DNA from 3 places in the Enterobacter sp. C4G1 genome. Region 3 is predicted to be linked to each of the others. Evidence: predicted binding sites of a transcription regulator. Region 3 holds the regulator's gene; each other region holds the start of a gene.

The links. The regulator LexA, encoded in region 3, represses DNA repair genes until DNA is damaged. The targets are predictions, from matches to a motif close to TNCTGTATGTACATACAGNA.
Region 1: the regulator LexA is predicted to act here: its motif matches at 1,809-1,828, upstream of sbmC (DNA gyrase inhibitor SbmC).
Region 2: the regulator LexA is predicted to act here: its motif matches at 2,629-2,648, upstream of rmuC (DNA recombination protein RmuC).

What each region holds. Positions count from the first base shown of each region.
Region 1 is NZ_JBQVVV010000002.1:1,295,485-1,299,709, reverse strand. It holds gene sbcB (exodeoxyribonuclease I) at 1-348, opposite strand, end outside; gene dacD (serine-type D-Ala-D-Ala carboxypeptidase DacD) at 546-1,712, shown strand; gene sbmC (DNA gyrase inhibitor SbmC) at 1,844-2,317, shown strand; gene ACT9TW_RS20190 (FUSC family protein) at 2,410-3,468, shown strand; gene ACT9TW_RS20185 (DUF496 family protein) at 3,637-3,972, shown strand; gene ACT9TW_RS20180 (gamma-glutamylcyclotransferase family protein) at 4,024-4,225, opposite strand, start outside.
Region 2 is NZ_JBQVVV010000001.1:877,560-881,784, forward strand. It holds gene ubiJ (ubiquinone biosynthesis protein UbiJ) at 1-292, opposite strand, end outside; gene ubiE (bifunctional demethylmenaquinone methyltransferase/2-methoxy-6-polyprenyl-1,4-benzoquinol methylase UbiE) at 306-1,061, opposite strand; gene rmuC (DNA recombination protein RmuC) at 1,128-2,585, opposite strand; gene udp (uridine phosphorylase) at 2,726-3,487, opposite strand; gene ACT9TW_RS04245 (dienelactone hydrolase family protein) at 3,747-4,225, shown strand, end outside.
Region 3 is NZ_JBQVVV010000001.1:1,394,687-1,398,911, reverse strand. It holds gene dinF (MATE family efflux transporter DinF) at 1-1,183, opposite strand, end outside; gene lexA (transcriptional repressor LexA) at 1,247-1,855, opposite strand; gene ACT9TW_RS06665 (diacylglycerol kinase) at 1,964-2,332, opposite strand; gene plsB (glycerol-3-phosphate 1-O-acyltransferase PlsB) at 2,486-4,225, shown strand, end outside.

The DNA.
Region 1 (4,225 bases), on a different contig from region 3:
GCGCGTCACTTCATCATCAAAACGGATGTTGTTGTAACCCACCACACAGGTATTCGGGACGGTAAACAGAGCGTGGATACGGCGAGCGAAGTCAGCCTCGTTAACCCCTTTATCTCGAGCTTCCTGCGGCGTAATGCCGGTCACCATGACAGCACCTGGCTGCGGCAGGTAGTCATCAGCGGGCTTGCAGTAAAAGACTTCCGGCTCGCCAATGATATTGAAATCCTCATCGGTACGGATGGCGGCAAACTGGGATGGCCTGTCCAGCGCCGGGTGGGTACCAAAGGTTTCGTAATCGTGGAATAAAAATGTTGGGCGCGCGGCAGAGTCAGACACCAGTAATACCATCCTGTTAAAAATTGACGTCACTATGGTAAACGATCGTGATGTACAGACCGAATAAAAAGCGCCCTCAGGCGTGAAATTTGCGAGATGGCTTCAGGTAAAACATGTTGTCTGTCACATTTTTTTGCAATTAAGGCAGGTAACGACATCAGAAGTCCCGTAAAAAGGTCAACGATTTTTAATGACCTGAGGATATACCGTTGAAACGCCGTCTGTTTATTGCTGTTTCTTTACTCGCTTCGAGTATCTCATCTGCGCTGGCTGCCGAACCGCTTGATTTTTCACCGCAGCCACCCGCTATCCAGGCAGGATCCTGGGTACTGATGGATTACACCACTGGTCAAATTTTAACGGCGGGCAACGAACATCAGCAACGCAATCCGGCGAGCCTGACAAAGCTGATGACGGGATATGTTGTCGATCGTGCCATTGATGGTCACCGCATTTCCCCGGACGATATCGTCACCGTGGGTCGCGATGCGTGGGCGAAAGGGAACCCGGTGTTTGATGGTTCATCCCTGATGTTCCTGAAACCTGGCGATCGGGTGTCCGTCCGTGACCTGAGCAGAGGCCTGATTGTCGATTCCGGTAACGACGCCTGTGTGGCACTGGCAGACCATGTGGCGGGCGGCCAGCCGCAGTTCGTCAACATGATGAACGACTACGTGCAAAAGCTGAATCTGCGCGATACGCACTTCGAAACGGTTCATGGCCTGGATGCGCCGGGGCAGCACAGCTCCGCCTATGACCTGGCAGTTCTGTCCCGGGCAATCATTCACGGCGAGCCTGATTTTTACCATATGTATAGCGAAAAGAGCCTGACCTGGAATGGGATCACCCAGCAGAACCGTAACGGCCTGCTGTGGGATAAAACCATGAACGTGGACGGGCTGAAAACAGGACATACATCCGGGGCAGGCTTTAACCTGATTGCCTCTGCCGTAGACGGTCAGCGCCGCTTAATTGCGGTGGTGATGGGGGCTGATAGTCCGAAAGGCCGTGAAGATCAGGCACGTAAGTTGCTGCACTGGGGGCAACAGAATTTCGATACGGTGCAGATCCTGCATAAGGGTAAAAAAGTGGGCACAGAGCGTATCTGGTACGGTGATAAAGAGCAGGTAACGCTCGGTACGGATCAGGATTTCTGGCTGGCACTGCCAAAAGCGGAAGTACCAAACATCAAAGCGAAATATGTGCTGGATAAAAAAGAGCTGGAAGCGCCGATAGCTGCGCATCAGCGAGTAGGGGAAATTCAGCTCTATGACCGGGATAAGGTTGTGGCGCACTGGCCGCTGGTAACGCTGGAAGGTATTGATAAAGGTGGCTTATTCTCACGTCTCGGCGACTATCTGCACCACAAAATCTAACCGCGTAAGTTAACCGCTTTCAGCAGACTGGCAGGGATGCGAGTCTGCTCACATAATAAACACTCCTCATTTGTTGTTCATAGAAAATCTGATTTATAGTGTATAAATATACAGTAATAAACGGAGGCAGCATGGACTACAGCATCAGGCAGCAACAGAAACGTAAAATCGCAGGCTTTCACCTGGTCGGGCCGTGGGAAAAAACGGTAAAACAGGGCTTTGAACAACTGGTCATGTGGGTTGACGGGCGTCAGATTCAGCCGCTGGAATGGGTTGCTGTTTACTACGATAACCCGGATGTAGTACCGGCAGAAAAACTGCGCTGTGACACGGCGGTAACGGTGCCGGAAGATTTTGTCATTCCCGAGAACAGTGAAGGGGTGATGATGACCGAAATTGCTGCTGGCGACTACGCTGTCGCCACTGCCAGGGTCGAGAATTTTGATTTTGCGACGCCCTGGTATCAATTCTTCAACTCTCTTTTGCAGGACCACCACTATCAGTGTGCCCCTAAACCCTGTTTTGAACGCTACCTGAACGATGGCAATGCAGACGGCTACTGGGACATTGAAATGTACGTCGCCGTTGAGCACAAAGCGGGTTAATCCTGGTAAAAGCAGGGTTTTTCAGCCGGGTGTGATCCGCCCGGCTGAAAACACAGTACAATTGTGGTTTGCCGAGCTGCTGGAGAGCGGGTGTGCGTCCCGACAAATCATTAACGCCGTTTGAAATTCGGTTGTACCAACACTATCGCGTTGTGCATGGCTGCCGCATAGCGCTGGCCTTTGTACTGACTTTTGTACTGGTACGCTTGCTGAATGTCCCGGAAGGAACGTGGCCGCTGATCACGCTGGTGGTCATCATGGGACCAATCTCGTTCTGGGGAAATGTCGTCCCACGGGCTTTTGAGCGTATCGGTGGCACTGTTTTAGGCTCTGCACTGGGGCTCATTGCCCTGAAACTGGAACTCATCTCGTTTCCGGTCATGCTGGCGTGGTGCGCCGGCGCTATGTTCCTTTGCGGCTGGCTGGCACTTGGGAAAAAACCGTATCAGGCACTGCTGATTGGTATCACGCTTGCGGTAGTGGTGGGTGCGCCTGCAGGTGATATGACAACCGCTCTCTGGCGAAGCGGGGATGTTATTCTCGGCTCACTGCTGGCGATGCTGTTCACCGGGATTTGGCCACAGCGTGCTTTCCTTCACTGGCGTATCCAGATGGCAAACTACGTGATGGCTTTTAACCGGGTGTATCAGACCGGTTTTTCCCCTAACCTGGTTGAGCGCCCGCGCCTTGAAAAGCATCTGCAAAAAATCCTCAATGAGGTGGTCAAGATGCGGGGGCTGATTAACCCGGCCAGCAAAGAAACCCACATCCAGAAATCCGTATTCGAAGCGATTCAGACGGTCAGTCGTAATCTTGTCTGTATGCTTGAATTGCAAATCAACGCACACTGGGCTTCTCGCCCCAGCCATCTGCTGATGCTTAACGCACACACGTTGAAAGAGACGCAGCAGATGACGCAACAGACGCTGTTAACCATTGCTCACGCGCTCTATGAAGGGAATCCGCAGCCTATTCTGGCAAACAGCGAACGTCTGAATGAAATCGTTGCCGAGCTGAAGCAACTTATTCACGAACGCCAGAGCGACAATGTGGCTGAAACACCGATCCACGGCTACGTGTGGCTGAGCATGGAGCTGGCACGCCAGCTGGAACTTTTGTCGCATCTGATCTGCCGGGCACTGCGCAAATAAAAAGCAGCTATCGCCTTATGTGACGCCTGCTGCTTCGATTCAGCAGCAATTGGGGTTATGATAGCGTTAAACGATATACTCATTGTCATTCGCGACCGCTGTCAGTAAGGTTACTGTTACAACGGTTGCTTTAACGAATCCGAATCTCACATTATCAGGGGTGTAAAAATGGAAACTACCAAGCCTTCGTTCCAGGATGTTCTGGAATTCGTCCGCCTGTTCCGCCGCAAAAACAAATTACAGCGTGAAATCCAGGACGTTGAGAAGAAGATCCGTGACAACCAGAAACGTGTTCTGCTGCTGGATAACCTGAGCGACTACATCAAGCCAGGTATGAGCGTTGAAGCTATTCAGGGCATTATCGCCAGCATGAAGAGCGACTATGAAGACCGCGTTGATGACTACATCATCAAAAATGCTGAGCTGTCCAAAGAACGCCGCGACATCTCCAAAAAGCTGAAAGTGATGGGCGAAATCAAGAACGGTGAAGCTAAAAGCGAGTAATCGTGGCTGAACGTGAAAAAGGCTCTCTGGTGACAGAGAGCCTTTTTTGTTTTAAATCGCAGCGCGCGGCTGTAATTGATAAATCCACGCCGTAACGTGCTGGCCTTCAAGCGTGGTAACACTGACTTCTACCCGGTCGTAACCCTCTTCAAACTCGTCCAGCATCGCCCAGTGTGTTTCAAGGTTGTCGGAGACAAACAGATAACCGTCAACGCGCGTGCAGTGTTCATCCAGAACAATCCCCGGGAAATCG
Region 2 (4,225 bases), 520 kb from region 3:
CTTCCAGCTCGCCGCTACGGATAAGCGCAGTCAGCTGCTGGCGGTCGCGCAGTTTTGGCACCACGCTCATATGCGTGATGACCGAGCAGTCGGCCTCACCTTCCCACTCACCCAAAACATCAAGCTGGCGTTCACTGAACACCAGCACCAGCGGCGTAGAGAACTCTTTTAAAACAATACGTAACACCTTTCCGTTGAGCCGCTGACGCGCAGTTTTTAGCGCCGGAGCACGGTAAAGAAAGGCATTCAGAGCATTCTCGATGCCTGCGGTGACTAAGGGTTTAAATGGCACGGGATACCTCCACTCAGAACTTGTAACCGCGATGCAGCGCGACGACACCCGCCGTCATGTTGAAGTATTCAACGTTTTCAAATGCGGCATCCTGCATCATTGCTTTTAAGGTGTCCTGATCCGGGTGCATTCGGATAGATTCAGCCAGATAGCGATAGCTTTCTGCATCGTTCGCCACCAGCTCACCAATGCGCGGCAGCACGTGGAACGAATAGGCATCGTAGGCTTTACTCAGCGGCTCGATAATCGGTTTGGAGAATTCGAGCACCAGCAGGCGTCCACCCGGCTTCAGCACGCGGTACATGGAACGCAGCGCTTTGTCTTTCTCGGTGACGTTACGCAGGCCAAACGAGATGGTGATGCAGTCAAAGGTGTTGTCCGGGAACGGCAGCGCTTCAGCGTTCGCCTGTACATATTCAACGTTACCCACAACGCCGATGTTACGCAGCTTCTCACGTCCCATTTTCAGCATGGAGTCGTTAATATCTGCCAGCACTACGCGACCGGTTTCGCCAACCAGACGTGAAAACTTCGCCGTCAAGTCGCCTGTACCGCCCGCTAAATCCAGCACCGTTTGCCCACGACGCACACCGCTACAGTCGATGGTGAAGCGTTTCCACAAGCGATGAATGCCGAATGACATCAAGTCATTCATCACATCGTACTTCGCCGCCACGGAATGAAATACGTGGGCCACCATGTCAGCCTTCTGCGCTTTAGCAACAGTCTGAAAGCCAAAGTGCGTCGTGTCTTGTGAATCGTCAACCATCTCAGAGCCTGCTTATCAGTCAAATGTCCGTGAAGTGTAACAGATTGGGCGCGTTTGCCCTACGGTTCAACCACCGTGAAAGAAACGATTCGGCGGTTCAGAAGGTGACAAATCCGCGGCTAAATCGTTGTCTTCGCTGTCTGTATTTTGCACACCAGCCCCTTCTCGCAGGCGATATTCATCGTCCTGAGCGGTAGCCTGTTCAACCATTTCAGGATTAATCTCGCGCTTAACCTCCACCCCCAGGCTACGGAATGCCTCTGCTTGCGCCAGCAGGTTGCCGCGCCCGGAAGAGAGCTTTTTCATCGCCTGGCGGTAGTTATCCTGCGCGCGATCGAGGCTCTGCCCAACAGAGGACATATCGTCCACAAACAGGCGCATTTTGTCGTACAGCTTGCTGGCGCGATCGGCAATTTGCTGTGCGTTACGGCTTTGGTGCTCGTAGCGCCAGAGGTTTGCAATCGTCCGCAGCGCCACCAGAAGTGTCGTGGGGCTCACCAGCATAATGTTATTTTTCAATGCTTCGGTTATCAGTTCGGGCTGTCTGTCGAGCGCCAGCAGGAATGCAGGCTCAACCGGAATAAACATCAGCACGTAATCCAGGGAGCGTAACCCCGGTAGCTGCTGATAGTCTTTGCGGCCCAGCAGACGAATGTGGTTACGGACAGAGGTGATATGCTCTTGTAACGCAGACTCACGGATGTAATCGTCCTCGGCATTGAAGTAGCGTTCGTACGCCACCAGCGTCATTTTGGCGTCGATAACGACATCTTTGCCCTGCGGCAGGCGCACAATGACATCAGGCTGCATCCGCGAGCGGGCATCGTTTTCGATGCTGACCTGCGTTTCATACTCGTACCCTTCACGCAGGCCAGAAGCCTCCAGCACGCGGGTCAGTACTACTTCACCCCAGTTGCCCTGTGCTTTGTTGTCGCCTTTAAGCGCACGCGTCAGGTTAACCGCCTCTTGCGCCATCTGCGCGTTCAACTGCTGGAGATTACGAATTTCATGCGCCAAAGTGTGGCGTTCGCGCGCCTCCTGGCCAAAGCTGTCCTGCACCTGGCGGCGAAAACCGTCCAGCTGTTCACGCAGCGGTGTGAGCAGGCTGTTCAGGCTTTGGCGGTTTTGTTCGTCAACACGGCGGTTGCTGTGCTCAAAAATGCGGTTCGCCAGGTTTTCGAACTGTTCGCTCAGGCGCTGCTCGCTGTTGATCATCTGGCGGATTTTGTCTTCCGCATGGAGTTGGGTCGATTCAAGACGGGTGGTGACTTCACGGAGATCGGCTTCCAGTGAGGTATTGATATCACGCAGATTGCGCAGTTCGTTATTGAGCAGCTCACACTCGTCGCGCCAGTGCCCGCTCTGGGCAAGCTGTTGTTTCGCGGCGCTGAGCTCAGCGACCATCTCTTCGCGTTCTGCCAGTTGATCGGCTTTATGCTGCGCGTGCTGATAGCTGGATATGAGCCAGCCTATTCCCACGCCCACCAGCGCAATCACTGCATAAATCAGGATTGAGATATCCACAATGCCCCCTGCATCAACGTTTTACCCGCATAAAATAGAATTGTGCTGTATGAACGTCCAGTTTGAAAGGGTTTTCCTGCGAGGCGCTACGCAAAAAAGAAAAGGCCGAACGAGTCGGCCTTTTATTGAAGAAGTGAGGACTAGATCAAGCGGCGAGCCGCTTCAACCACAATTTTCACCGCATGGCTTTCGGTCTGCTTCATGGTTTCAGCGTTCGGGATCTCTTGCTGAGTACGGTTAACGATAACACCCGCCACCATACCGGCACGCAGACCCTGGCTTGCGCACATGGTCAGCAGCGTTGCAGATTCCATTTCGTAGTTCATCACGCCCATAGACTGCCACTCTTCCATGGAGCCTTTGAAGCGGCTCACTACGCGGCCAGAGAAGGTGTCGTAACGCTCCTGGCCCGGGTAGAAGGTATCGGAAGAGGCGGTAACGCCGATGTGCGTTGTTGCGCCCACAGATTTCGCGGCTTCAACCAGCGCAGTGGTGCATTCGAAATCCGCCACTGCCGGGAATTCCATTGGCGCAAAGTGCAGGCTTGCACCGTCCAGACGCACGGACGCGGTCGTGACCAGCACGTCGCCCACATTGATATGTGGCTGAATTGCGCCGGTGGTGCCGATACGCAGGAAAGTACGGATACCCAGCTGCGCCAGCTCTTCAACGGCAATAGAAGTAGACGGGCCGCCGATACCGGTAGAACACACGATCACCGCTTTACCATCCAGCTCTGCGCGCCAGGTGGTGAATTCACGATGGGATGCCAGCTTAACCGGCTTATCCATCAGCGCGGCGATCTTTTCCACACGCTCTGGATCGCCAGGGACGATAGCGAGCGTAGCCCCTTGTAAATCGTTTTTAGTGAGGCCGAGATGAAAAACATCAGACTTAGACATAGGTGACTCCTCTGTGGGTCGGTTTGTCAGAAGAAGTAAAACGGTACTTTACAGAAGCAGTGTGCGTAATTTCGTGACGAATCTCACCATGAATGAAAATGATTGCAGTTTATTTCCATAAATAAGTGATCAACATCACATTAACAATGTTATACCGTGGTGTGTTGCACAAAAGATAGACCGTTTAAGGCACTGTGAGTTGTTAACCTTGTGACTATATTTACCTTTGCGCTAACTCAACATTGGTACGGAGAATGCCATGACTGAAAAAACCGGTTTTGCACCTGCTGCGGCCCCTCATGCTTCAACCATTGTCACTACTCCCGAAGAAGCCATTACTGCAGGAGAGACATCCATTCCCTCACAGGGGGATAACATGCCGGCTTACCATGCGCGCCCGAAATCGGCCGATGGCGCTCTGCCGGTCGTGATTGTGATACAAGAAATTTTCGGCGTACATGAGCATATTCGCGATGTTTGCCGTCGACTGGCGCTGGAAGGTTATCTGGCCATCGCACCAGAGCTCTATTTCCGCCAGGGCGATCCAAATGACTACAGCGATATCCCGACGCTATTCACTAATCTGGTCAGCAAAGTCCCGGACGCGCAAGTGCTGGCGGACCTGGACCATGTCGCCAGTTGGGCGGCGCGTAACGGCGGCGACCCACATCGGTTGATGGTGACCGGTTTCTGCTGGGGCGGTCGCATCAGCTGGCTGTACGCCGCGCATAATCCGCA
Region 3 (4,225 bases):
CAAACCCACCCGCCGCGACCGCCATGCTGTTACGCATTTCCGCGCCACGCGTTGCGCCAATGAACATCCCGTCGAGTAAATAACACCAGACGCCCACAACCGGTAAGATCACCTGCCAGATGATGTAGTGGCTTGCCAGCTCACGCAGTGCAGGTAATGACGTGAGCAGCGCAACAATATACTCACCAAAGCAGGTGTAGATGAGTGCAAATGCCAGCGCCACCAGCCCAGCCTGACGACATGCAGCACGCCAGACATCATGTAATTGCCCGCTTTCGCGCGCGCCATACGCTTGCCCGGAATGGGCTTCTACCGCGTAGGCAAAGCCATCGAGGGCATAGGCGGTAAAGGTCAGCAGCGTCATCAGCACCGCGTTGACAGCAACGATTTCCGGGCCAAGCCGCGCGCCAAAGACCGTCAGTGCACCAAAGCACAGTTGCAATAACAGCGAGCGCAGCATGATGTCGCGGTTAAGCGCCAGCAGCTTGCGGATATTGCCGCGCCAGGCGGCCTTTAGCAGCGCAGGTGTTATGCCCCGCATCACCAGCACACGCCAGACCATCCACAGCCCGATAATCAGCGTGCCGTACTCGGCAATAGCTGTTGCCAGCGCCGCGCCCTGCACATTCATGTGCAACCCCATAACCAGCCAGAGGTCGAGCACTATGTTCAGGACGTTCCCGACAACCAGCAGGATAACGGGAGCGCGGGCATACTGAACGCCCAGTAACCAGCCCAGCAGAACCAGATTCGCCAGAGATGCCGGTGCGCTTAGCCAGCGAATATCAAGGAAACGCCGTGCCTGCTCCAACACCGCTTCACTGCCACCTACAATGTGTAATGCCAGCTCAATCAGTGGTGTACGCAGCAGAACGATAAGTACACCCGCACCCAGCGCCAGAATTAACGGCTGTACCAGCGCACGTGCCAGACGCAGGGGATCTTTTGCGCCAAACGCCTGTGCCGTCAGCCCGGTGGTGCTCATGCGTAAAAAAAGCAACAGCATAAAGAGGAAGCTGGTTGCCGTTGCGCCAATCGCCACGCCACCCAGATACACCGGTGAATCCAGATGACCAATAACCGCCGTATCGACCAGCCCCAACAGCGGAACGGTGATATTGGAAAAAATCATCGGCAGTGCAAGACGCCACAATGCCTTATCGGAAGCAGTCAGCAGTGACATGAAAAATACCGGGAGTGGGAAATGAATCAGGCTACGGAGGCTCCGTAGCCTGTCAGGGGGAGATTACAGCCATTCTCCGTTGCGGATGACGCCAACCGCCAGACCTTCAATGGAGAAGTTATGTTCGCGAAGATCCACCACGATTGGGGAGAATTCGCTGTTTTCCGGCAGCAGTTGCACAGTATTGCCCTGTTTTTTCAGGCGCTTAACGGTAACTTCGTCATCAATACGCGCCACCACCACCTGACCGTTGCGCACATCCTGAGTCTTATGAACCGCCAGCAGATCGCCATCGAGAATACCGATGTCTTTCATGGACATGCCGCTGACGCGCAGCAGAAAATCCGCGCTCGGTTTGAACATGCCAGGATCGACCTGATAGTGACCTTCAATATGCTGCTGTGCGAGCAAAGGCTCACCTGCCGCGACACGGCCAACCAGCGGAATGCCCGTCTCTTCTTCTACCAGCAGACGGATGCCGCGTGAAGCACCAGAAACAATCTCAATTACGCCTTTACGCGCCAGAGCTTTAAGGTGTTCCTCGGCAGCATTTGGAGAACGGAAACCCAGGCGCTGCGCGATTTCCGCACGCGTAGGTGGCATTCCCGTCTGGCTGATATGATCCCGGATGAGATCAAACACCTCTTGCTGCCTGGTCGTTAACGCTTTCATTCCGCCCCCTGGGTGTATATACAGTTATGCTGTGAGTATATACAGTCAAAGGTGATTTTGGAACCAAAAACTGCACAAAAAACCAGGGACTTAATTATTCCTCGAGGCTCATCGGAAATGCGACCAAAGCAGCGTGACCCAGGTGATCACCGCAGTAATAATCGCCAGCAACACGGCGGCAGACCCCATATCTTTTGCACGACCAGAGAGCTCATGGAAATCAGAGCCAATACGATCAACTACCGCCTCAATAGCGCTATTGAGAATTTCCACTATCATCACCAGAAGCACAGAACCAATAAGAAGAACGCGCGTTATGGCATCAACATCGAGGAAACAGGCAATGATTACCGCCACGATAGCGGCAACGCCTTCCTGACGAAAAGCGGCTTCATTGATCCACGCGGCACGGAAACCTTTCCATGAATAGCCGGCAGCTTTGATGATTCGGGTTAACCCAGTGGTATTATTGGCCATTAAAAGAACCTTTTATTAGAAATAGCGTCAGTAACTATAGACGCAGTGCGTTTACTGCCGCCCGAAGTATGACGGGTAACAACAGAAATTTTGCGCGCTTTCTGTTATCCTTGCGCCGCAATTGCATTATTAACCAGAGGCTTTACATCGTTTATGTCTGGCTGGCCACGAATTTACTACAAATTACTTAATTTACCATTAACCGTTCTGGTAAAAAGCAAGTCTATCCCAGCAGAACCCGCGCTGGAATTAGGGCTCGATACCTCTCGCCCTATAATGTATGTTTTGCCTTACAACTCGAAGGCAGACTTGCTCACGCTCCGCGCCCAGTGTCTGGCGCATGATTTACCCGATCCGCTTGAACCACTGGAGATCGACGGTACTCTGCTGCCGCGCTACGTGTTCATTCACGGCGGGCCGCGTGTGTTTACCTATTACACGCCAAAAGAAGAGTCCATCAAGCTGTTCCACGACTACCTCGATCTACACCGCAGCAATCCTGATTTGGATGTGCAGATGGTGCCGGTATCGGTGATGTTTGGTCGTCGCCCAGGTCGCGAAAAAGGGGAAGAAAACCCACCGCTGCGGATGCTCAACGGTATCCAGAAATTCTTCGCGGTGTCCTGGCTTGGTCGCGATAGCTTCGTGCGTTTCTCTCCTTCTGTGTCGCTGCGCCGCATGGCAGATGAACACGGTACGGATAAAATCATCGCGCAAAAACTGGCTCGCGTGGCACGTATGCACTTTGCGCGCCAGCGTCTTGCAGCCGTAGGGCCGCGCCTCCCGGCGCGTCAGGACCTGTTCAATAAATTGCTGGCGTCTAAAGCCATTGCCCGCGCCGTGGAAGACGAAGCGCGCAGCAAGAAGATTTCGCATGAGAAAGCACAGCAGAACGCCATCGCATTGATGGAAGAGATCGCTGCGAACTTCTCCTACGAGATGATTCGCCTGTCCGATCGTATTCTGAGCTTTACGTGGAACCGCCTCTATCAGGGGATCAACGTTCACAACGCCGAGCGCGTGCGCCAGCTGGCACATGACGGCCACGAAATTGTCTATGTGCCCTGCCACCGCAGCCACATGGACTACCTGCTGCTTTCCTACGTGCTTTATCATCAGGGCCTAGTGCCACCGCACATCGCGGCCGGTATTAACCTGAACTTCTGGCCAGCAGGTCCGATTTTCCGCCGCCTTGGTGCCTTCTTTATTCGTCGTACCTTCAAAGGTAACAAGCTCTATTCCACCGTATTCCGCGAATATCTGGGCGAGCTGTTCAGCCGCGGTTATTCCGTTGAGTATTTCGTAGAAGGCGGGCGTTCCCGTACTGGCCGCCTGCTTGATCCGAAAACCGGCACGCTGTCGATGACTATCCAGGCCATGTTGCGCGGCGGTACCCGCCCAATTACGCTGGTACCGATTTACATCGGCTACGAGCACGTTATGGAAGTGGGAACGTACGCCAAAGAGCTGCGCGGTGCGACCAAAGAGAAAGAGAGCCTGCCACAGATGCTGCGTGGTCTGAGCAAGCTGCGTAATCTGGGTCAGGGCTACGTGAACTTCGGCGAGCCAATGCCGCTGATGAACTACCTTAACCACCATGTCCCGGAATGGCGCGAGTCTATCGACCCTATCGAAGCGATACGCCCTGCCTGGCTGACGCCAACGGTGAACGGCATTGCCGCTGAGCTGATGGTGCGTATTAACAACGCAGGTGCGGCCAACGCCATGAACCTGTGCTGTACTGCGCTGCTGGCATCGCGTCAGCGTTCACTGACCCGTGAACAGCTTACCGAGCAGCTCGATTGCTATCTGGACATTATGCGTAATGTTCCGTACTCAGTGGACTCGACGGCGCCTGCCGCTACCGCCAGCGAGCTTATCGATCATGCCTTG